3 regions of the Paenibacillus sp. FSL H7-0735 genome follow, and region 2 is predicted to be linked to each of the others. Evidence: a T-box and tRNA genes for the amino acid it is inferred to sense, from the RefSeq annotation. Region 2 holds a T-box; the other regions hold tRNA genes.
The links. The T-box of region 2 lies ahead of metG (methionine--tRNA ligase). A T-box ahead of a tRNA ligase gene usually reads a tRNA of that ligase, here a tRNA-Met.
Positions count from the first base shown of each region.

Region 1 (7,769 bases), 3.4 Mb from region 2:
CTCCTTTCTATGGAGAATCGTTCTCTGCAATGAGAACATTCAAATCGGAAGTTTAACTTCCAAAACTCAGGTTTAGGCCTGTTACTCACTCGTTGCTCAGTTTTGAGAGTTTAAGCTCTCAAGTAAGACTTGATCCTTGAAAACTGGATACCGAAACGAATTTGCGTTTTAGAACATCTTTTAGCAACTTGTGCAAACAAGTAAATGTTATTAGTGAGATGATTCCAAAGAGAATGTCATCGTATGATATTTTCCTGCGGAAAAATCAAGGTTAAGCTAATAAGAGCACACGGAGGATGCCTAGGCGCCAGGAGCCGACGAAGGACGTGGCGAACAACGAAACTGCCTCGGGGAGCTGTAAGCAAGCTTTGATCCGGGGGTGTCCGAATGGGGAAACCCAGCTGTGGTAATTCGCAGTTACTCATACCTGAATACATAGGGTGTGTAGAGGCAGACCAGGGGAACTGAAACATCTAAGTACCCTGAGGAAGAGAAAACAATAGTGATTCCGTCAGTAGCGGCGAGCGAACGCGGAACAGCCTAAACCTAAGAGCTTGCTCTTAGGGGTTGTGGGACGTCTCACATGGAGTTACAAAGGAATATGGTAGGTGAAGAGGTCTGGAAAGGCCCGCGATAGAGGTAAAAGCCCTGTAACCTAAACTGTGTTCTCTCCGAGACGGATCCCGAGTAGTGCGGGGCACGTGAAACCCCGTATGAATCCAGCAGGACCATCTGCTAAGGCTAAATACTACCTGGCGACCGATAGTGAAACAGTACCGTGAGGGAAAGGTGAAAAGCACCCCGGAAGGGGAGTGAAATAGAACCTGAAACCGTGTGCTTACAAAAAGTCAGAGCCCGATCTATGGGTGATGGCGTGCCTTTTGTAGAATGAACCGGCGAGTTACGTTTAACATGCAAGGTTAAGCCGAGAAGGTGGAGCCGCAGCGAAAGCGAGTCTGAATAGGGCGACTTAGTATGTGGACGTAGACCCGAAACCGTGTGATCTACCCCTGTCCAGGGTGAAGGTGCGGTAACACGCACTGGAGGCCCGAACCCACGTACGTTGAAAAGTGCGGGGATGAGGTGGGGGTAGCGGAGAAATTCCAATCGAACTCGGAGATAGCTGGTTCTCCCCGAAATAGCTTTAGGGCTAGCCTCGGTATAAGAGTAGTGGAGGTAGAGCACTGATTGGGTGCGGGGTCCGCAAGGATTACCAAGCTCAGTCAAACTCCGAATGCCATATACTTATTGCCGGGAGTCAGACAGTGAGTGCTAAGATCCATTGTCAAAAGGGAAACAGCCCAGACCATCAGCTAAGGTCCCCAAGTGTGTGTTAAGTGGGAAAGGATGTGGAGTTGCACAGACAACCAGGATGTTGGCTTAGAAGCAGCCACCATTGAAAGAGTGCGTAATAGCTCACTGGTCGAGTGACTCTGCGCCGAAAATGTAACGGGGCTAAACACACCACCGAAGCTATGGCTAGATACGTATGTATCTGGGGTAGGGGAGCGTTGTGTAGGGGTTGAAGGTGTACTGAAAAGAGCGCTGGACACTACACAAGTGAGAATGCCGGTATGAGTAACGAAAAGATCAGTGAGAATCTGATCCGCCGAAAGCCCAAGGTTTCCTGAGGAAGGCTCGTCCGCTCAGGGTAAGTCGGGACCTAAGGCGAGGCCGAAAGGCGTAGTCGAAGGACAACAGTTTGAAATTACTGTACCACCGTAATCCGCTATGAGCGATGGGGTGACGCAGGAGGGTAGTGACGCGGACTGATGGATGTCCGTCTAAGCAGTGAGGCTGATGTGTAGGCAAATCCGCACATCATTAAGGCTAGGCTGTGATGGGGAGCGAAAATTATAGTAGCGAAGGTCATGATCTCACACTGCCAAGAAAAGCCTCTAGCCAGGAGAAGGTGCCCGTACCGCAAACCGACACAGGTAGGCGAGAAGAGAATTCTAAGGCGCGCGGAAGAACTCTCGTTAAGGAACTCGGCAAAATGACCCCGTAACTTCGGGAGAAGGGGTGCCCCGGTAGTGTGAATAGCACGAGGGGGCCGCAGTGAAAAGGCCCAAGCGACTGTTTAGCAAAAACACAGGTCTGTGCGAAGCCGCAAGGCGAAGTATACGGGCTGACGCCTGCCCGGTGCTGGAAGGTTAAGGGGAGTGGTTAGGGGTAACCCGAAGCTATGAACCGAAGCCCCAGTAAACGGCGGCCGTAACTATAACGGTCCTAAGGTAGCGAAATTCCTTGTCAGGTAAATTCTGACCCGCACGAATGGCGTAACGACTTGGGCGCTGTCTCAACGAGAGATCCGGTGAAATTTTAATACCTGTGAAGATGCAGGTTACCCGCGACAAGACGGAAAGACCCCATGGAGCTTTACTGCAGCTTGATATTGAATTTGGGTACGATCTGTACAGGATAGGTGGGAGCCGTAGAAATCGGAGCGCAAGCTTCGGTGGAGGCGCCGTTGGGATACCACCCTGATCGTATCTAGGTTCTAACCTAGTACCCTTATCGGGTACGGGGACCGTGTCAGGCGGGCAGTTTGACTGGGGCGGTCGCCTCCTAAAGAGTAACGGAGGCGTTCCAAGGTTCCCTCAGAATGGTTGGAAATCATTCGCAGAGTGCAAAGGCATAAGGGAGCTTGACTGCGAGACCTACAAGTCGAGCAGGGACGAAAGTCGGACTTAGTGATCCGGTGGTACCGCATGGAAGGGCCATCGCTCAACGGATAAAAGCTACCCTGGGGATAACAGGCTTATCTCCCCCAAGAGTCCACATCGACGGGGAGGTTTGGCACCTCGATGTCGGCTCATCGCATCCTGGGGCTGAAGTAGGTCCCAAGGGTTGGGCTGTTCGCCCATTAAAGCGGTACGCGAGCTGGGTTCAGAACGTCGTGAGACAGTTCGGTCCCTATCTGTCGTGGGCGCAGGAAATTTGAGAGGAGCTGTCCTTAGTACGAGAGGACCGGGATGGACGTACCGCTGGTGCACCAGTTGTTCCGCCAGGAGCATGGCTGGGTAGCTACGTACGGACGGGATAAGCGCTGAAAGCATCTAAGCGTGAAGCCCCCCTCAAGATGAGATTTCCCAATTAGTAAGACCCCTTGAAGACGACGAGGTAGATAGGTTGGAGGTGGAAGTGCAGCAATGCATGGAGCTGACCAATACTAATCGGTCGAGGGCTTATCCTATACTTAGAATGCAGATTCGTTTCGGATTCAGTTTTCAGGCGATTAAGCCTGAGCATTTACGCTGTAAATGCCCGTTTGGTGGCGATAGCGGAGGGGTTCCACACGTACCCATCCCGAACACGACCGTTAAGCCCTCCAGCGCCGATGGTACTTGGACCGAAGGGTCCTGGGAGAGTAGGACGCCGCCAAGCGGACAACCACATTACCCGTGGTATTTTTTTTGCCCTTAATATTAATATGTCTTAGAAGGGCCTTTAGCTCAGCTGGTTAGAGCGCACCCCTGATAAGGGTGAGGTCGGTGGTTCGAGTCCACTAAGGCCCACCATATTCCCTGATAGCTCAGTTGGTAGAGCACTCGACTGTTAATCGAGTTGTCACAGGTTCGAGTCCTGTTCGGGGAGCCATTTATGGAGAGGTGTCCGAGTTTGGCCGAAGGAGCACGATTGGAAATCGTGTAGGCGCCACAAGCGTCTCGAGGGTTCGAATCCCTCTCTCTCCGCCATAAAAATTATTAGCATGGCCCGTTGGTCAAGGGGTTAAGACACCTCCCTTTCACGGAGGTAACATGGGTTCGAATCCCATACGGGTCATATCATGGAGGCTTAGCTCAGCTGGGAGAGCATCTGCCTTACAAGCAGAGGGTCGGGGGTTCGATCCCCTCAGCCTCCACCATAATATTCTCACTGACGCGGGGTGGAGCAGCCCGGTAGCTCGTCGGGCTCATAACCCGAAGGTCGCAGGTTCAAGTCCTGCCCCCGCAACCAATTTACTCTTATACATTATGTTTAGGGATAAGCTGGTATGGTGAAAATGAATAGTATATACTTATTAATGACGCGGGGTGGAGCAGCCCGGTAGCTCGTCGGGCTCATAACCCGAAGGCCGCAGGTTCAAATCCTGCCCCCGCAACCAATTTACACTTATGCATTATGTCTATGGAACCGTGGTGTAGTTGGCCTAACATGCCTGCCTGTCACGCAGGAGATCGCGGGTTCGAATCCCGTCGGTTCCGCCATTTAGTTAATTATTATTGGGGATTAGCCAAGCGGTAAGGCAACGGACTTTGACTCCGTCATGCATAGGTTCAAATCCTATATCCCCAGCCATTTATGAGAGCCATTAGCTCAGTTGGTAGAGCACCTGACTTTTAATCAGGGTGTCGAAGGTTCGAGTCCTTCATGGCTCACCATTTTCTTTAAAGTGTGCGCGTGTGGCGGAATTGGCAGACGCACCAGACTTAGGATCTGGCGTTTCACGACGTGGGGGTTCGAGTCCCTTCACGCGCACCATGTTTTTGCGGACGTGGCTCAGCGGTAGAGCATCGCCTTGCCAAGGCGAGGGTCGCGGGTTCGATTCCCGTCGTCCGCTCCATATAGATTTTGCGCCCTTAGCTCAGCTGGATAGAGCGTTTGACTACGAATCAAAAGGCCGGGAGTTCGAATCTCTCAGGGCGCGCCATTTTTATTACTAAGCAGTTATAGTATTGTTAACGGGATGTAGCTCAGCTTGGTAGAGCACCTGGTTTGGGACCAGGGGGTCGCATGTTCAAATCGTGTCATCCCGATTTTATACCTTTGCGGGTGTAGTTCAATGGTAGAACTTCAGCCTTCCAAGCTGATAGCGTGGGTTCGATTCCCATCACCCGCTTATAATGAGAAACACCTGCCGGTATTAGGCGGGTGTTTTTTTGATTGGACATATCTTACGGAGACTTAAATAATAGAAACGCCCCCCTCCTTAATATAGGAAAGGGACGCTGCTGTAGTGGGTTTATAAGGGATCGTCCTTATATAAGAACGCCTACCTCACCATTATTCACGAACTTAATACTTTCGATCTTCACCTCTAGTTGACCTGAAGGAATCGCTAGCTGACAAGTACTGCCGAGCTCAGCCAGCAGCAACTGCATGCCTATAGGTGACAACATAGAAATCTTGTTATCATTAGGTTCTGCTTGGTTAGGAAATACGATGGTATAGATATCTGTAGTATTATCGTCCAAGTAACGAAGCTGCAACTGGCTTCCGATAAAGACCTGAGAATTTAAATCTTCACCATTAAACTCAGTTAGTAATTGTTCCAGCTCAGAGCAATAACGGGACAACAGCGTTTCAGCATTGCTTCTATCCTTGCTTCGTACCGGAAAGTATTGATTTAGAAATGCGATTTTTTCTTCATCAAAATAGATAAGCTGCTGAAGCAGCTGTGTCCGTGAGCCTTCATAGATAAGACTATGGTTCATAGTAGATTTCACCCCCTCTAAGTAGCACATTCCTTGTAAACTTGTTATGGTGTGTTGCCATCTTAAAATCCCTCCTATACAAATAGAGGTCCCCCAATGGAGACCTTCTGATCAGTATACCAGCTTCTATTTGTAAATCCAATCCATTTTAAAAGGGGAATTAAAACCTTCTAAATATTGTAATGAAAACCTTTGACTATTACATACTTGGGTGCTATGATAGGCTGATGCATAGGCATTTCGTAGAAAACTGCGAAATGCCTATACTGTATTTTGAAGATATTTTTACATTAATTGTTACCTGGGGAGTGATACGCCATGTACATTTCGTTGAGTTCACATATAGATTCCAGAACTATAAAATAACTACTTAATTTATTAAAGGAGGAGATCAGGATGATTCAAGTTAAAGAGTTTGTAGATGCTGATAATTCTTATGCAGAGAATAAAGCTAATGAGTTCCTGGCAGGACTACGGGAGGAACAGATTGTGAATATCTGTTACGGTTCGGTAGTTAAATCATCACGTGATGGGGCAGAGCACCAAAGAACCACTATACTGGTCGTGTATAAGACAAATGAAAGGCAATAACTGGAACACGTTTTTTTCATGTCTATCCATTGTCTCTACGCTGTGCGTTGTGATTGTCATCATTTATTATGTTTTCAGCTAATTAGTAAAAAGAGGACCTTTCCCATCTACGGGCAAAGGTCCTCTTTAGTTTATAAGTGCATTTACAGTCTTACATTCCGTCTGGTACGGATAGACCCAAACCGGATGCGATACGCTGTCCCAAGTCTGGATCAGCCTTAAAGAAATGTTCAATCTGGCGACGTTTGATATCGTTACTTTCAACAGGAGTCATAGCGCCAACGATGTTTTGAACTAGACGGGTACGTTCTTCTTCAGACATTAGACGGTACAAGTCACCTGGTTGTGTATAGTGATCGTCACTATTGTAGGCGACACTATCCGCATATCCGGAGACTTCGAACGGCGATGTCTTATGCTGCGGTGATTCTTTTGGTCCCCCTAAGCTGTTAGGCTCGTAATAGGCTCCGGAACCGCCATTGTTGCCCAAGGCCATGCCACCATCACGTTGATAGTTCTTCACTTCTACTTTTGGACGGTTGATAGGCAGGCTGTTGTGGTTAGGGCCAACCCGGTGGCGGTGTGCATCACCATACGCGAACAGACGGCCTTGTAGCAATTTATCCGGCGAAGCTTCAATACCAGGAACGAAAGAGCCGGGAGAGAATGTGACTTGTTCTACTTCAGCGAAGTAGTTCTCCGGATTGCGATCCAATACCATACGGCCAACCTCGATTAACGGATAATCTTTTTGTGACCAGACCTTTGTTACATCAAATGGATCAAAACGGTAAGTCTTCGCATCCTCGATCGGCATAATTTGCACGTAGAGCTTCCAAGCAGGGAAATCTCCTTTATCAATAGCATTGAACAAGTCTTCTGTATGATAATCCGGGTTTTCCCCAGCGATTTTGGAAGCAAGGTCTGCATCTAGATTCTTAATGCCTTGTTCTGTTTTGAAATGGTATTTCACCCAGACTGTATTACCCTCGGCATTTACCCACTTGAAGGTATGGCTACCAAACCCATGCATATGTCTCAGCGTAGCTGGAATTCCGCGATCCGACATCAAAATCGTTACCTGATGCAGAGATTCAGGCGATAAAGACCAGAAGTCCCATACAGCATTCGGGTTCTTCAGATGTGTCTGTGGATCACGTTTCTGTGTATGAATAAAGTCCGGGAATTTAATCGCATCACGAACGAAGAATACAGGCGTATTGTTACCTACGAGATCATAGTTTCCTTCTTCAGTATAGAACTTCACGGCAAAACCACGAGGGTCGCGTACGGTATCAGCAGAACCTAATTCACCAGCTACAGTAGAAAAACGAATGAACAACGGTGTACGTTTGCCTACTTCAGACAAAAAGTTAGCTTTTGTGTATTGGGTCAGATCTTTTGTAACTTCAAAATACCCGTGAGCGCCAGCACCTTTAGCATGAACGACACGTTCAGGAACACGTTCTCTGTTAAAGTGGGCTAATTTCTCAAGCAGATGGACATCTTGCAGCAAAGTGGGACCGCGGTCACCGGCTGTCATTGAATTCTGATTGTCGCCAACTGGAGCACCCCAGCTGGTTCTAAGATTATTATTATTGGAGCTCATTAATAGAATCACCTCATGAGATTTGATTTTAGATTTAGTATAAGTTCTATATTAATGTTTTTTAAAGAAATTGCAACACTTTTTAAATAATTGACACATTACAATATGTGGGAATCGTCATAACATCTTTG
Region 1 covers NZ_JBBOZH010000001.1:1,000,628-1,008,396, forward strand. The annotation lists rRNA gene NSS82_RS04335 (16S ribosomal RNA) at 1-7, shown strand, start outside; rRNA gene NSS82_RS04340 (23S ribosomal RNA) at 270-3,196, shown strand; rRNA gene rrf (5S ribosomal RNA) at 3,271-3,387, shown strand; tRNA gene NSS82_RS04350 (tRNA-Ile) at 3,445-3,521, shown strand; tRNA gene NSS82_RS04355 (tRNA-Asn) at 3,525-3,600, shown strand; tRNA gene NSS82_RS04360 (tRNA-Ser) at 3,606-3,698, shown strand; tRNA gene NSS82_RS04365 (tRNA-Glu) at 3,715-3,786, shown strand; tRNA gene NSS82_RS04370 (tRNA-Val) at 3,793-3,868, shown strand; tRNA gene NSS82_RS04375 (tRNA-Met) at 3,884-3,960, shown strand; tRNA gene NSS82_RS04380 (tRNA-Met) at 4,032-4,108, shown strand; tRNA gene NSS82_RS04385 (tRNA-Asp) at 4,134-4,211, shown strand; tRNA gene NSS82_RS04390 (tRNA-Gln) at 4,228-4,302, shown strand; tRNA gene NSS82_RS04395 (tRNA-Lys) at 4,310-4,385, shown strand; tRNA gene NSS82_RS04400 (tRNA-Leu) at 4,401-4,485, shown strand; tRNA gene NSS82_RS04405 (tRNA-Gly) at 4,493-4,567, shown strand; tRNA gene NSS82_RS04410 (tRNA-Arg) at 4,578-4,654, shown strand; tRNA gene NSS82_RS04415 (tRNA-Pro) at 4,687-4,760, shown strand; tRNA gene NSS82_RS04420 (tRNA-Gly) at 4,773-4,843, shown strand; gene NSS82_RS04425 (GreA/GreB family elongation factor) at 4,983-5,438, opposite strand; gene NSS82_RS04430 (sporulation protein Cse60) at 5,835-6,029, shown strand; gene katA (catalase KatA) at 6,181-7,638, opposite strand.
Region 1: it has a tRNA-Met gene. The T-box ahead of metG (methionine--tRNA ligase) is inferred to sense a tRNA for this amino acid. The anticodon was not compared.

Region 2 (7,769 bases):
ATTAACAAACCGGCTGATGCTGTCCCCTTGCGGGTGGTTATCATGAAATTTCAGCGGCAAAACATTTAATTTATCAAAAAGCTCCCGCCGTAAGTCATATACAGTCCGGTAGGCAATTCGATTAGTCAGGTAGGTAAGAAGCCATCCGAAAAAGCTGCCGACAATATACACCCCTGCCAGAATCAAAAGCAGTCTAAGTACGGCGTCAAAATCAACCTCTCTCGGCCCGATCATAAAATCGATGGCGCTGCCGATAAGCAACGGGCCAATTAGATTGGCAATCACACTGAGTATTGCGCAGATTACTGCGCCTATAGCTATTTTTTTATAATGCCCTGTGTATACAATAAGTCTTTTCCAAATGTTGTTTTTGATCATTGGCCCGACTCCTCACTTGATAGCTGGGACAGGCAGATTTCTTTATACTCTTCACAACCCCGCATCAGCTCCTCATGGGTTCCGACACCGGCGATCCGCCCTTCCTCAAATACCATTATTTTATCCGCTTGTCTTACAGTGCTTACCCTCTGCGAGACAAGGAGCACGGTCATTTCCTGGCTGCTCTCTTTGAGAGCCTTACGAAGTGCCGCATCTGTGGAGAAATCCAGCGCACTGGAGGAGTCATCCAAAATAAGAATCGATGGCTTACCTACTACTGCACGAGCTATGGTTAAGCGCTGCTTTTGTCCACCGGATAAATTTAATCCACCACGAGATACTTGCGTATTCAAGCCTTCGGGTAATTTACGTATAAACTCCTCCGCTTGAGCGATAGAGGCTGCCTGCATGATTTCTTCCTCAGTTGCATCTTCCTTACCCCAACGTATATTCTCAGCGATTGTTCCTGTAAACAGCACAGCTTTTTGCGGTACAATCCCTATTTTCTCACGAAGCTGGTGCAGCTTGTAATCTCTGACATCCACACCATCCACTTTCACTTCACCTTGCACCACATCATAAAAACGAGGGATCAAATTCACAAAAGTAGACTTACCTGAACCCGTACTGCCAATCAGGCCCACGGTCTCTCCGCGATTAATTACTAAAGATATATCCTCTAATGCCGATTCACCTGTCGTATTATACCCAAAGGATACGTGATCGAATTGTATAGCAGGGGCAGCATGGTCAGGTTCTGCAATCAATGCATTTCCTTCCTCGGACACGGATACCTTAACACCAAGCACTTCATTCACACGATTCGCTGAGGATGAGGCTTTTGTAAAAATAATAACCAAGTTGGAGACTACTATCAGCGCCAGCAAGATCTGAGTGATGTAATTGATGAAGGCAATGATCTCCCCTTGAGACAATCGGCCCCCATCGATATGAATTCCGCCTACCCACAAAATAGCTATGATCGCCGCATTTACTACAAGTGTAGTCATCGGCCCAAGCAAAGCAGAAATCCGCGAAACCCGGATCGCTGTAGTAGTCAAATCATCGGATGAGGCATCAAAACGGTCTTTTTCTGTACGTCTTTTGGCAAAAGCACGAATCACTCGAATCCCCGATAAATTCTCACTCAGTACGAGCGCAAGGGCATCCAGCTTCTGCTGGTATTTTCGGTACAAAGGAGCACTGCGGGTGATAATAAAATATAAAATAATGCCAAAAACCGGTGTTGCCGCTATTAGAATCAGCGATAATCTAAAATCCAAAATCATGGACATTAGGATAGCCCCGATGCAGATAAACGGTGCACGAATAACTAGACGAATCAGCATGGCCACAGCAATTTGCAGCTGGTTTACGTCATTGGTAATCCGATTAATCAGTGTAGGCGTACCTAAGGTATCCAGTTCAGCATACGACAAGGATGTAATATGTCTAAACATCTTATTGCGTAGTGTCGTACCGAATCCCTGTGAAGCCCGGGCTGCATAATATTGGCATACCATGGAGCAGCCGAAGCCAAGCAGTGACATCAGCACCATTAGGCCACCCATGCGGTAAACATAGGCGCTGTCATGATTGCCAACCCCGTTGTTGATGATCAATGCGACAATGGTAGGCAAAATCAGCTCCAGAATCGCTTCCATCAGTTTGAAGATCGGTCCAATGATCGCTTCTTTTTTGTACGGCTTTAAATATACTGCAATTTTGAACAAATTTATCCACACCCAACATAAGAAGTATTTAACCACTTGAAATATGTATAAGAACAGTTATGATTATGGCATATCTACTCACATATTAATAATATTGGATTCGTATCGCTCCCATACGATTAGCATATCTCAAGTTCGGAGGATTTTTATATGGATATTAGACAGCTTAAATATTTTATGGCGATAGCTGAGGAAGGACAGATCACATCTGCAGCCAAAAAACTGCAAATGGCCCAGCCTCCGCTGAGCCAGCAGCTAAAGCTCCTGGAGGAAGAACTCGGTGTAAAGCTAGTGGAACGAGGTCCACGCAGCGTGCAGCTCACTGAAGCTGGAGCCATTTTGCGGGACCGTGCCCAACAAATTCTGGAGCTGGCAGATTCCACTGCCCGTGAGCTCACTGATTTTGTCAAAGGTTTAAAAGGAACCCTAGCCATTGGTACAGTTTCTTCCTCTGGAGCTACGTTGCTTCAAGATCGGCTATGTGAATTTCACAAAACCTATAAAGGTGTGAAGTTTGAGATTCATGAAGGAAATACCTTTAGAATCATTGACCTCTTGAATAAAGGCATTGTCGAAGTCGGAATTGTAAGGACACCCTTTAATGGTACAAATTTAGAGTGTCTTTACACACAAGCTGAACCTATGATTGCCGTAATGACACCTGAGTATGACTGGAAAACGGATGAAAACTTTATTGAGATCGGTGAGCTAAAGGATAAGCCGCTTATTATCTACCGCCGTTTTGAGCAGCTTATCCGGGAAACATGTCTTGAGAACGGCTTTGATCCGCTGATTTTCTGCATGAATGATGATGCTAGGACAACACTGCTCTGGGCAAACGCTGGTCTTGGCATCGGAATCATCCCCAAATCCGCTTTCGAATTAACGAGTAACCGTAATTTGATCTATAAAGAAATCAGTAGTGAATCACTACGCACGCGGGTCGCCGCCGTCTGGATTAAGGATAAATACTTGTCATCATTGGCTTCAAAGTTTATTGAGAGTTTCAAGAATGGATAATACCAGCTCTATTTATTCACTTGTTGTTGAACGAGCCTATCCTCTTCTTCTTTAATACGGTTAATATCAATTCGTTCAAACAATAATTGTAATTCAGTAACCTGTTGGTAAGGGGGTACCGAGCAAGGCTGCCAATTCGGTAGTTCTAACGACAGGAACCCCCTGATCTTGTCACAAGAGAACGGCAGAAACGGATGTAACAAATTCGCTAGGTTCGCAATAATCTGCACACATGTGTATATTGCAGAATCACAAGAAACCTGATCCTCTTTTATCTGTATCCATGGTTTTTGCAGGTCGAAATACTGGTTTGCCTTGCGCACATAAGAAAAAATATACTCCAGCGCATCTTTTAGATTCCCAGCCTCAATAAGCCGCCCTGATTCGAGATACAAGAGGTCAATGTTGTCATTCCACCCCTTATCCAATTGCCCATTCGGCACTTTCCCTTCATAAAACTTATCTACAAAAGCCAATGAACGATTCACAAAGTTACCAAATGCTCCAAGCAGCTCTCCATTATGGCTATAAATAAACTCTCTCCAGGAAAAATCCGTGTCCCGCTTCTCGGGTCCATTGGCAATTAAGAAATAACGAATAGAATCTGGCTGATACCGCTCTAAAATATCAGGTACCCAGACCGCCCAGTTTCGGCTAGTGGAGAACTTCTGCCCTTCAAGGGTTAAATATTCGCTAGATATAATCCTGTCCGGTAAATGCAGACCTCCTGCTCCTAATAACACAGCCGGCCATATTAAAGTGTGAAAAGGAATATTGTCTTTACCATGCACATAATAAGCGGTTATCTTCCTTTTTTCCTCTAACCAAAAATCCTCCCAGCTTCCTCCGGACTGTGCAGCCCACTGCTTACTGGCTGATAAATAACCACTTACCGCCTCAATCCAAACATAAATCTTTTTATCTTCAAATCCAGCCACAGGAACATCTACACCCCAAGACAAGTCTCTTGTTACCGCGCGGTCCTGCAGCTCTTCTTGTAAATAACGTTTGGTCAGTTTTATAGCGTTATCTCTCCAAAATTGTGCTTCCTCTACATATTCCGTTAATTCAAACTGAAAATTAGATAAGCTAAGATAATAATGTTCTGTCGGCCTTTCTGATGGTGTATTACCACATAATTTGCATACTCTGTCTAACAAATCGGCAGGATCTAGAATCGTAGAACAATAATCACATTGATCCCCTCGCGCCCGCTGGCCACATACCGGACAAGTCCCTTCCACATATCTGTCTGGCAAAAAGCGCTGATCCACCTCGCAGTAACATTGCGCAATGGTTTTTTTATATAAATGACCATTCTCTAGTAGCTTTGTAAACAACTCTTGCACGACCTTATGATGCTGCTGTTGATCCGTTCGAGTATATAGATCATAACTAAATCCCAGCTGTTCAAAACACTTCAGAAACTCTTCATGATATCTGCTTGCAAAAGCTCCGGGCGTAATCCCTTCATTCACAGCCTGAACCGCTACGGGTGTTCCATGGCAATCACTGCCTGATACATATAATACGTTATCCCCTTTGGAGCGAAAATATCGTGCCAGCACATCCCCAGGCAACACACTTGATAATCTCCCAAGATGTAAAGATCCATTCGCATACGGCCAAGCGCCACCTATAAACACATTACTCATTAACCTTTTCCTCCTTTTTTAGACAACAAAAAAACTCCCATCCACAAAGGACGAGAGTTCTACTCACGTGTTACCACCTAATTTTATAAATGCCTCATGACATTTACCTCTTCAGGTACGACGTTAATTAACGTTTATACCCTAGCACTGTAACGGATGCAGGTTCCGGCGCAGCCTACAACCCATAAGGTTTCGATGCGCAGCTCTGAGACCATATTCCCAAGGGTTTTCTTTACTCCTTTTCAGCGACCGGAGCTCTCTGTTGAAAGAATTGCCGTGGTACTCTTTCTCTTCTTTGCTTTTACATATTCAAGTTAGAGAAAATAATACTCAATTTGTTGTTTATTGTCAATGTGAAAAATCAAGCTCACTGTAACTTTTCCAGTTAATCTCCGTCTTTTATATAAATACGTTACAAGGAGGTTCCTCAGTGAAAAAGGTAAATTTGCTTACACTCTCTTTTCTTTTACTAGGAGGAGTATGGGGTTGTTCCGATAATAAAGTTAATTCTCTTCCCAAAAGTGAACCCTATACTTCCAAAGAAGCCATCAGTAGAGGGGATATTGTTTCTTGGGAAAAAGTGTACAACCTAGATAAATTCGAGAAATTTATAACTAATCTCTCCAGCAAAAAAGCAGACAATATACGCGTTACAAGTTACACAGATGAAGGCGATCCTATATTTAAGGATTTGAAATTTGACGGTAACGTGATTAATTATAGCTATGATACCTCTAAGGATGCATTCGGTGGAAGCAACACAGGAGTCAGAACCGATACCTGCTCCGAAGTGACGAGTAAAAAAAGCACACAAGGTGAAATTATCTATTCGATCAGCGGTTGCACAAATAATGACTCTGAAATTGATTACTACCTTTTTCGCACAACAAAATGAAATGCTGAAATAAAAAAGACCACCCAATCATAATACAATTGGATGGTCTCTGTACTTCATATTATTTCATGATTTTGCAAATATCATTGGTGAATTGAACAGGATCACTAACCTGTAGACCTTCGATCAACAGCGCTTGGTTGTACAGCAGGTTCGTGTATAAACCGAGCTTTTCTTTGTCGTTCTCTGCTGCCGCCTTCAAGGACTGGAATACTTCGTGATGGATGTTGATTTCAAGTACCTTATCCGCTTGCACCTCTTGGCCATTCGGCATCGATTTCAGAATTTTCTCCATCTCGATCGTCAGCTCACCTTCTGCAGAGAGACATACCGGATGAGTCTTTAAACGTTTGGAAGCTTTAACATTTTTCACTTTGCCGGACAGGATGTCCTTCATCGCTTCAAAAAGCTCCTTGTTTTCGTTCTCTTCCGCTTCCGTTGGCTTGTCCGCTTCGTCGGCTTCGATCCCCAGATCTCCGCTGGATACGGATTTAAATTCTTTTTCCTTATAAGACTGAATCATCTTGATCGCAAATTCATCAATATCATCAGTGAAGTAGAGAATTTCATACCCTTTATCCGATACAAGCTCGGTTTGCGGGAGCTTCTCGATTCTGTCGATCGACTCTCCGGAAGCATAGTAGATATACTTCTGATCTTCTGGCATTCTTGAGACGTATTCGTCCAGCGTAACCAGCTTCTTCTCCTTGGAGGAGTAGAACATTAGTAAATCTTGAAGGGTGTCTTTGTGCATCCCATAATCGTTATAAACACCAAACTTAAGCTGTCTGCCAAAAGCATTATAGAACTGCTCATATTTCTCTCTTTCATCCTTCAGCAGGCTTTGCAGTTGGCTTTTCACTTTATTCTTAATGTTCTTAGCGATCAGAGTCAGCTGACGGTCATGCTGGAGCATCTCTCTGGAAATGTTCAAGGAAAGATCCTCTGAGTCCACCATACCTTTTACAAAACTGAAGTAATCAGGCAGCAGATCCGCACATTTGTTCATGATCAACACACCGTTGGAATAGAGCTCAAGACCTTTTTCATATTCCTTTGTGTAATAGTCAAACGGTGTATTTTCTGGGATGAACAAAATCGCATTGTACACTACAGCACCATCAGCACTGATATGAATATGTTTAAGCGGCTTATCGAAGCCGTAACGTTTCTCTGCATAGAAGTTATCGTAATCTTCTGTAGTCAGCTCGCTTTTATTCTTGCGCCAGATTGGCACCATGCTGTTTACGGTTTGTTCTTGAACAACTTCTTCGAACTCGTTCTCCGTGCCTTCTTTTGGCTTTTGTTCCTTCACGTCCATTTTGATTGGGAAACGGATGAAGTCGGAGTATTTTTTAATGATGGATTTCAGGCGATATTCTTCCAAATATTCATCATATTGATCTTCTTCAGTATTCTCTTTAATCTTCAAAATCACATCAGTGCCGACAGAATCCTTCTCAACAGTCTCGATGGTATAGCCGTCAGCGCCCTTAGACTCCCATTTAAAGGCCTCGTCGCTGCCTAATGCCTTACTGATCACTATAACGTCATCAGCCACCATAAACGCAGCGTAGAAGCCCACCCCGAACTGTCCGATGATGTTGTGGCCATCTTTAGCTTCGTTCTCTTTCTTAAAAGCAAGAGATCCACTCTTCGCGATTGTACCTAAGTTATTCTCCAGCTCCTCTTGTGTCATCCCGATACCTGTATCGGAAATCGTCAAGGTTCTGTTCGCCTTATCGGCGGTCACTTTAATATAATAATCCTCTTTATTGAAGACCAGGCCTTCATCAGCTAAGGCTTTGTAATAGATCTTATCAATCGCATCACTTGCATTGGAAATCAGTTCACGCAGGAAAATTTCCCGTTGAGTATAAATGGAGTTAATCATCATTTCCAGCAATCTTTTCGATTCGGCTTTAAACTCTTTTTTGGCCATGAATAAATAAATCTCCTTTCAAAATAACCTTATTATTCATCATTCCGTGATTAGCACTCTTCTTAGATGAGTGCTAATTCTTCTTTTTATATAACATAAACTCATTTTCAATGTCAAATTTTTTGGCTACTTTCATATGAAAATAT
Region 2 covers NZ_JBBOZH010000001.1:4,394,503-4,402,271, forward strand. The annotation lists gene NSS82_RS19925 (ABC transporter ATP-binding protein) at 1-378, opposite strand, end outside; gene NSS82_RS19930 (ABC transporter ATP-binding protein) at 375-2,111, opposite strand; gene NSS82_RS19935 (LysR family transcriptional regulator) at 2,262-3,131, shown strand; gene metG (methionine--tRNA ligase) at 3,140-4,786, opposite strand; T-box leader at 4,830-5,091, opposite strand; gene NSS82_RS19945 (DUF4362 domain-containing protein) at 5,217-5,681, shown strand; gene htpG (molecular chaperone HtpG) at 5,743-7,623, opposite strand.

Region 3 (7,769 bases), on a different contig from region 2:
TGCTTCTTGCATGTGAATTTGGGATTATGTCCAAAATGACGGACTGTTGTCTATTGCTCTTTAATATTTTGAATAGCCGTAAGGAAGCATGGAGCATTAAAGAATTACTGCAGCATTCAGGTCTGAGTCAATTAGAGTCTGAACTACCCCTTGTTTTACGAAAGCTGGTTTCTCGTTCGCTAATCCGAGAGATTACATCTTGGGCTGATGTTCACGAGGGAGAAGGGCATGCGATCCGCTATACATTATAGAGATGAATTAGATACAGTAGAAGATGTTTAATTATAGAGAGATGAGCAAGGATAGGGAGAGGCTGAGCACTCTCTTTTTTATTTGTTTACTAATATGAAACGCTCATATTTATTCAGAAAAATTAATGGTTGACTCTTTCCTTGTTCATGTGTTAAATTATAACTCGTCCCTCTGACACAGAGATGTGCTTTCGAAAACATTCGAAAGACAACCGAAAAAAGAAATTAAAAAAAAGGTTGACTAAAACGAGGGTGCTGTGATATATTATAAAGGTCGCTGCTGAACAACACATCGACGAAATAAACGGCTTGATCTTTGAAAACTGAACAACGAGTGAGTAGGAAATCACGTAAGTGAAATCCAAAATTAGAGAATTAATTTTCTCGTCAGATGTTTCAAAATGAGCATATCGCTCTTTTCAATACTAATTGGAGAGTTTGATCCTGGCTCAGGACGAACGCTGGCGGCGTGCCTAATACATGCAAGTCGAGCGGAGTTACTTTGAAAGCTTGCTTTCAAAGTAACTTAGCGGCGGACGGGTGAGTAACACGTAGGCAACCTGCCCTTCAGACTGGGATAACTACCGGAAACGGTAGCTAATACCGGATAATTTCTTTTTTCTCCTGAGAGAAGAATGAAAGACGGAGCAATCTGTCACTGAGGGATGGGCCTGCGGCGCATTAGCTAGTTGGTGGGGTAACGGCCCACCAAGGCGACGATGCGTAGCCGACCTGAGAGGGTGAACGGCCACACTGGGACTGAGACACGGCCCAGACTCCTACGGGAGGCAGCAGTAGGGAATCTTCCGCAATGGGCGAAAGCCTGACGGAGCAACGCCGCGTGAGTGATGAAGGTTTTCGGATCGTAAAGCTCTGTTGCCAGGGAAGAACGTCCGGTAGAGTAACTGCTACCGGAGTGACGGTACCTGAGAAGAAAGCCCCGGCTAACTACGTGCCAGCAGCCGCGGTAATACGTAGGGGGCAAGCGTTGTCCGGAATTATTGGGCGTAAAGCGCGCGCAGGCGGCTATTTAAGTCTGGTGTTTAAACCTTGGGCTCAACCTGAGGTCGCACTGGAAACTGGGTGGCTTGAGTACAGAAGAGGAAAGTGGAATTCCACGTGTAGCGGTGAAATGCGTAGATATGTGGAGGAACACCAGTGGCGAAGGCGACTTTCTGGGCTGTAACTGACGCTGAGGCGCGAAAGCGTGGGGAGCAAACAGGATTAGATACCCTGGTAGTCCACGCCGTAAACGATGAGTGCTAGGTGTTAGGGGTTTCGATACCCTTGGTGCCGAAGTTAACACAGTAAGCACTCCGCCTGGGGAGTACGGTCGCAAGACTGAAACTCAAAGGAATTGACGGGGACCCGCACAAGCAGTGGAGTATGTGGTTTAATTCGAAGCAACGCGAAGAACCTTACCAGGTCTTGACATCCCTCTGAATCTGCTAGAGATAGCAGCGGCCTTCGGGACAGAGGAGACAGGTGGTGCATGGTTGTCGTCAGCTCGTGTCGTGAGATGTTGGGTTAAGTCCCGCAACGAGCGCAACCCTTAACTTTAGTTGCCAGCAGGTAATGCTGGGCACTCTAGAGTGACTGCCGGTGACAAACCGGAGGAAGGTGGGGATGACGTCAAATCATCATGCCCCTTATGACCTGGGCTACACACGTACTACAATGGCCGGTACAACGGGAAGCGAAGCCGCGAGGTGGAGCCAATCCCATCAAAGCCGGTCTCAGTTCGGATTGCAGGCTGCAACTCGCCTGCATGAAGTCGGAATTGCTAGTAATCGCGGATCAGCATGCCGCGGTGAATACGTTCCCGGGTCTTGTACACACCGCCCGTCACACCACGAGAGTTTACAACACCCGAAGTCGGTGGGGTAACCCGCAAGGGAGCCAGCCGCCGAAGGTGGGGTAGATGATTGGGGTGAAGTCGTAACAAGGTAGCCGTATCGGAAGGTGCGGCTGGATCACCTCCTTTCTATGGAGAATCGTCTTCTGCAATGAAGACATTCAAATCGGAAGCTCAGCTTCCAAAACTCAGGTTTAGGCCTGTTACTCACTCGTTGCTCAGTTTTGAGAGTTTAAGCTCTCAAGTAAGACTTGATCCTTGAAAACTGGATACCGAAATGAATTTGCGTTTTAGAACATCTTTTAGCAACTTGTGCAAACAAGTAAATGTTATTAGTGAGATGATTCCAAAAGAGAATGTCATCGTATGATATTTTCCTGCGGAAAAATCAAGGTTAAGCTAATAAGAGCACACGGAGGATGCCTAGGCGCCAGGAGCCGACGAAGGACGTGGCGAACAACGAAACTGCCTCGGGGAGCTGTAAGCAAGCTTTGATCCGGGGGTGTCCGAATGGGGAAACCCAGCTGTGGTAATTCGCAGTTACTCATACCTGAATACATAGGGTGTGTAGAGGCAGACCAGGGGAACTGAAACATCTAAGTACCCTGAGGAAGAGAAAACAATAGTGATTCCGTCAGTAGCGGCGAGCGAACGCGGAACAGCCTAAACCTAAGAGCTTGCTCTTAGGGGTTGTGGGACGTCTCACATGGAGTTACAAAGGAATATGGTAGGTGAAGAGGTCTGGAAAGGCCCGCGATAGAGGTAAAAGCCCTGTAACCTAAACTGTATTCTCTCCGAGACGGATCCCGAGTAGTGCGGGGCACGTGAAACCCCGTATGAATCCAGCAGGACCATCTGCTAAGGCTAAATACTACCTGGCGACCGATAGTGAAACAGTACCGTGAGGGAAAGGTGAAAAGCACCCCGGAAGGGGAGTGAAATAGAACCTGAAACCGTGTGCTTACAAAAAGTCAGAGCCCGATCTATGGGTGATGGCGTGCCTTTTGTAGAATGAACCGGCGAGTTACGTTTAACATGCAAGGTTAAGCCGAGAAGGTGGAGCCGCAGCGAAAGCGAGTCTGAATAGGGCGAATGAGTATGTGGACGTAGACCCGAAACCGTGTGATCTACCCCTGTCCAGGGTGAAGGTGCGGTAACACGCACTGGAGGCCCGAACCCACGTACGTTGAAAAGTGCGGGGATGAGGTGGGGGTAGCGGAGAAATTCCAATCGAACTCGGAGATAGCTGGTTCTCCCCGAAATAGCTTTAGGGCTAGCCTCGGTATAAGAGTAGTGGAGGTAGAGCACTGATTGGGTGCGGGGTCCGCAAGGATTACCAAGCTCAGTCAAACTCCGAATGCCATATACTTATTGCCGGGAGTCAGACAGTGAGTGCTAAGATCCATTGTCAAAAGGGAAACAGCCCAGACCATCAGCTAAGGTCCCCAAGTGTGTGTTAAGTGGGAAAGGATGTGGAGTTGCACAGACAACCAGGATGTTGGCTTAGAAGCAGCCACCATTGAAAGAGTGCGTAATAGCTCACTGGTCGAGTGACTCTGCGCCGAAAATGTAACGGGGCTAAACACACCACCGAAGCTATGGCTAGATACGTATGTATCTGGGGTAGGGGAGCGTTGTGTAGGGGTTGAAGGTGTACTGAAAAGAGCGCTGGACACTACACAAGTGAGAATGCCGGTATGAGTAACGAAAAGATCAGTGAGAATCTGATCCGCCGAAAGCCCAAGGTTTCCTGAGGAAGGCTCGTCCGCTCAGGGTAAGTCGGGACCTAAGGCGAGGCCGAAAGGCGTAGTCGAAGGACAACAGTTTGAAATTACTGTACCACCGTAATCCGCTATGAGCGATGGGGTGACGCAGGAGGGTAGTGACGCGGACTGATGGATGTCCGTCTAAGCAGTGAGGCTGATGTGTAGGCAAATCCGCACATCGTTAAGGCTGGGCTGTGATGGGGAGCGAAAATTATAGTAGCGAAGGTCATGATCTCACACTGCCAAGAAAAGCCTCTAGCCAGGAGAAGGTGCCCGTACCGCAAACCGACACAGGTAGGCGAGAAGAGAATTCTAAGGCGCGCGGAAGAACTCTCGTTAAGGAACTCGGCAAAATGACCCCGTAACTTCGGGAGAAGGGGTGCCCCGGTAGTGTGAATAGCACGAGGGGGCCGCAGTGAAAAGGCCCAAGCGACTGTTTAGCAAAAACACAGGTCTGTGCGAAGCCGCAAGGCGAAGTATACGGGCTGACGCCTGCCCGGTGCTGGAAGGTTAAGGGGAGTGGTTAGGGGTAACCCGAAGCTATGAACCGAAGCCCCAGTAAACGGCGGCCGTAACTATAACGGTCCTAAGGTAGCGAAATTCCTTGTCAGGTAAATTCTGACCCGCACGAATGGCGTAACGACTTGGGCGCTGTCTCAACGAGAGATCCGGTGAAATTTTAATACCTGTGAAGATGCAGGTTACCCGCGACAAGACGGAAAGACCCCATGGAGCTTTACTGCAGCTTGATATTGAATTTGGGTACGATCTGTACAGGATAGGTGGGAGCCGTAGAAATCGGAGCGCAAGCTTCGGTGGAGGCGCCGTTGGGATACCACCCTGATCGTATCTAGGTTCTAACCTAGTACCCTAATCGGGTACGGGGACCGTGTCAGGCGGGCAGTTTGACTGGGGCGGTCGCCTCCTAAAGAGTAACGGAGGCGTTCCAAGGTTCCCTCAGAATGGTTGGAAATCATTCGCAGAGTGCAAAGGCATAAGGGAGCTTGACTGCGAGACCTACAAGTCGAGCAGGGACGAAAGTCGGACTTAGTGATCCGGTGGTACCGCATGGAAGGGCCATCGCTCAACGGATAAAAGCTACCCTGGGGATAACAGGCTTATCTCCCCCAAGAGTCCACATCGACGGGGAGGTTTGGCACCTCGATGTCGGCTCATCGCATCCTGGGGCTGAAGTAGGTCCCAAGGGTTGGGCTGTTCGCCCATTAAAGCGGTACGCGAGCTGGGTTCAGAACGTCGTGAGACAGTTCGGTCCCTATCTGTCGTGGGCGCAGGAAATTTGAGAGGAGCTGTCCTTAGTACGAGAGGACCGGGATGGACGTACCGCTGGTGCACCAGTTGTTCCGCCAGGAGCATGGCTGGGTAGCTACGTACGGACGGGATAAGCGCTGAAAGCATCTAAGCGTGAAGCCCCCCTCAAGATGAGATTTCCCAATTAGTAAGACCCCTTGAAGACGACGAGGTAGATAGGTTGGAGGTGGAAGTGCAGCAATGCATGGAGCTGACCAATACTAATCGGTCGAGGGCTTATCCTATACTTAGAATGCAGATTCGTTTCGGATTCAGTTTTCAGGCGATTAAGCCTGGTATGAATATTCCCTGATAGCTCAGTTGGTAGAGCACTCGACTGTTAATCGAGTTGTCACAGGTTCGAGTCCTGTTCGGGGAGCCATATGGAGAGGTGTCCGAGTTTGGCCGAAGGAGCACGATTGGAAATCGTGTAGGCGCCACAAGCGTCTCGAGGGTTCGAATCCCTCTCTCTCCGCCACAAATTTTTAATTAGTATGGCCCGTTGGTCAAGGGGTTAAGACACCTCCCTTTCACGGAGGTAACATGGGTTCGAATCCCATACGGGTCACCAAATTTTCACTTGATTTATCCTAGTGGACTTTGGTACAATAACAATTGTTGTTTATGGAGGCTTAGCTCAGCTGGGAGAGCATCTGCCTTACAAGCAGAGGGTCGGGGGTTCGATCCCCTCAGCCTCCACCATAACATATTTTACTGGCGCGGGGTGGAGCAGCCCGGTAGCTCGTCGGGCTCATAACCCGAAGGCCGCAGGTTCAAATCCTGCCCCCGCAACCAATTAACTTAAGCAATTATATCTTTTGGAACCGTGGTGTAGTTGGCCTAACATGCCTGCCTGTCACGCAGGAGATCGCGGGTTCGAATCCCGTCGGTTCCGCCATTTTCATCATGGCTCGGTAGCTCAGTCGGTAGAGCAGAGGACTGAAAATCCTCGTGTCGGCGGTTCGATTCCGTCCCGAGCCACCATTTATCATCACAAAAGAATGAGTGCCATGCCGGTGTAGCTCAATTGGTAGAGCAACTGACTTGTAATCAGTAGGTTGGGGGTTCAAGTCCTCTCGCCGGCACCATCCTTGGAGGATTAGCGAAGTGGCCAAACGCATCAGACTGTAAATCTGCTCACGTAAGTGTTCGGTGGTTCGAATCCATCATCCTCCACCAGTTTTTAGGGGCATAGTTTAAAGGTAGAACAACGGTCTCCAAAACCGTTGGTGTGGGTTCAATTCCTGCTGCCCCTGCCAAGTTCTTTCTAAAGTTTAATATGGCGGCCGTGGCGAAGGGGTTAACGCACCGGATTGTGGTTCCGGCATTCGTGGGTTCGAGACCCATCGGCCGCCCCATTTTCTTTAAAATGAATAATGGCAACAATATCAACTTAATATGGCGACTGTGGCGAAGGGGTTAACGCACCGGATTGTGGTTCCGGCATTCGTGGGTTCGAGACCCATCAGTCGCCCCATTTTACTTTAAAATGTTATTGGGGATTAGCCAAGCGGTAAGGCAACGGACTTTGACTCCGTCACTCATAGGTTCGAATCCTATATCCCCAGCCATTTTATGCGGACGTGGCTCAGCGGTAGAGCATCGCCTTGCCAAGGCGAGGGTCGCGGGTTCGATTCCCGTCGTCCGCTCCAAAATTTACATGGCGCCATAGCCAAGTGGTAAGGCAAAGCTCTGCAAAAGCTTTATCCCCAGTTCAAATCTGGGTGGCGCCTCCATTTAGTTCATATGTGCCGGCGTGGCGGAATGGCAGACGCGCTCGACTCAAAATCGAGTGGGAAACCGTGGAGGTTCGAGTCCTCTCGCCGGTATCTTAAAAAGGTTAGTAAGAATGCTTTTATAAGCAATCTTACTAACCTTTTTTCTTTATGTTCTTAGTTTTACAGGATTAAGCCGTTGAATAGAGGAGTTTCTCTATTTCAACGGCTTTTTTTAATCTGATTAGTGATTAACCTGATTGATTATTAATGCGGAATGCTCGCGGGGTATGACCTATTTCTCGTTTAAACATATTGCAGAATTGGGCATCGTTCACAAAACCTGCAGCAGCAGATACTTCAGAGATTTGCATCTGAGTATGACGTAATAGAGATTTTGCATAATCCAGGCGTTTTAACAGCAAATACCGCAGGGGTGAAGACCCGAACCGTTCTTTAAATAGATGGCGAAAACGATCGTAGCTATATCCGGACATTTCTGATAGTGTTTCGACGGACAATTTATGGCGATAATGCTCATTCATATAATTAAGGACATATTGTACTCGGTCTTCTGTTGGGGATTGATATCCAGAGGCACTAAGAAGCCTCATAAGATGGACGGTAATCTCGCTCATTTGTAGGTTTAGAAGCTCAGAGAATCCGTCTTGCTTGCGTGTAAACTCTGCTTTCATTCGCAGCAGGATTTGAAGAACGGTCTGATCTTTATCATCTTCATATACGCCGAGCAGATTACTCATATTAGGGTGTTCCGAGTGGAAGCCTACAAATAATACATTTGCATCCTCACGGTGGTGCTCGTCATGTTTATGATTGGGTGGCACAAGCGCGAAAGAAGAGGAGCGAAAATGGT
Region 3 covers NZ_JBBOZH010000002.1:713,805-721,573, reverse strand. The annotation lists gene NSS82_RS30780 (nucleotidyltransferase-like protein) at 1-251, shown strand, start outside; rRNA gene NSS82_RS30775 (16S ribosomal RNA) at 678-2,235, shown strand; rRNA gene NSS82_RS30770 (23S ribosomal RNA) at 2,499-5,425, shown strand; tRNA gene NSS82_RS30765 (tRNA-Asn) at 5,487-5,562, shown strand; tRNA gene NSS82_RS30760 (tRNA-Ser) at 5,566-5,658, shown strand; tRNA gene NSS82_RS30755 (tRNA-Glu) at 5,677-5,751, shown strand; tRNA gene NSS82_RS30750 (tRNA-Val) at 5,807-5,882, shown strand; tRNA gene NSS82_RS30745 (tRNA-Met) at 5,899-5,975, shown strand; tRNA gene NSS82_RS30740 (tRNA-Asp) at 6,001-6,078, shown strand; tRNA gene NSS82_RS30735 (tRNA-Phe) at 6,089-6,164, shown strand; tRNA gene NSS82_RS30730 (tRNA-Thr) at 6,193-6,268, shown strand; tRNA gene NSS82_RS30725 (tRNA-Tyr) at 6,274-6,359, shown strand; tRNA gene NSS82_RS30720 (tRNA-Trp) at 6,366-6,439, shown strand; tRNA gene NSS82_RS30715 (tRNA-His) at 6,463-6,538, shown strand; tRNA gene NSS82_RS30710 (tRNA-His) at 6,582-6,657, shown strand; tRNA gene NSS82_RS30705 (tRNA-Gln) at 6,677-6,751, shown strand; tRNA gene NSS82_RS30700 (tRNA-Gly) at 6,758-6,832, shown strand; tRNA gene NSS82_RS30695 (tRNA-Cys) at 6,843-6,916, shown strand; tRNA gene NSS82_RS30690 (tRNA-Leu) at 6,931-7,009, shown strand; gene NSS82_RS30685 (AraC family transcriptional regulator) at 7,147-7,769, opposite strand, start outside.
Region 3: it has a tRNA-Met gene. The T-box ahead of metG (methionine--tRNA ligase) is inferred to sense a tRNA for this amino acid. The anticodon was not compared.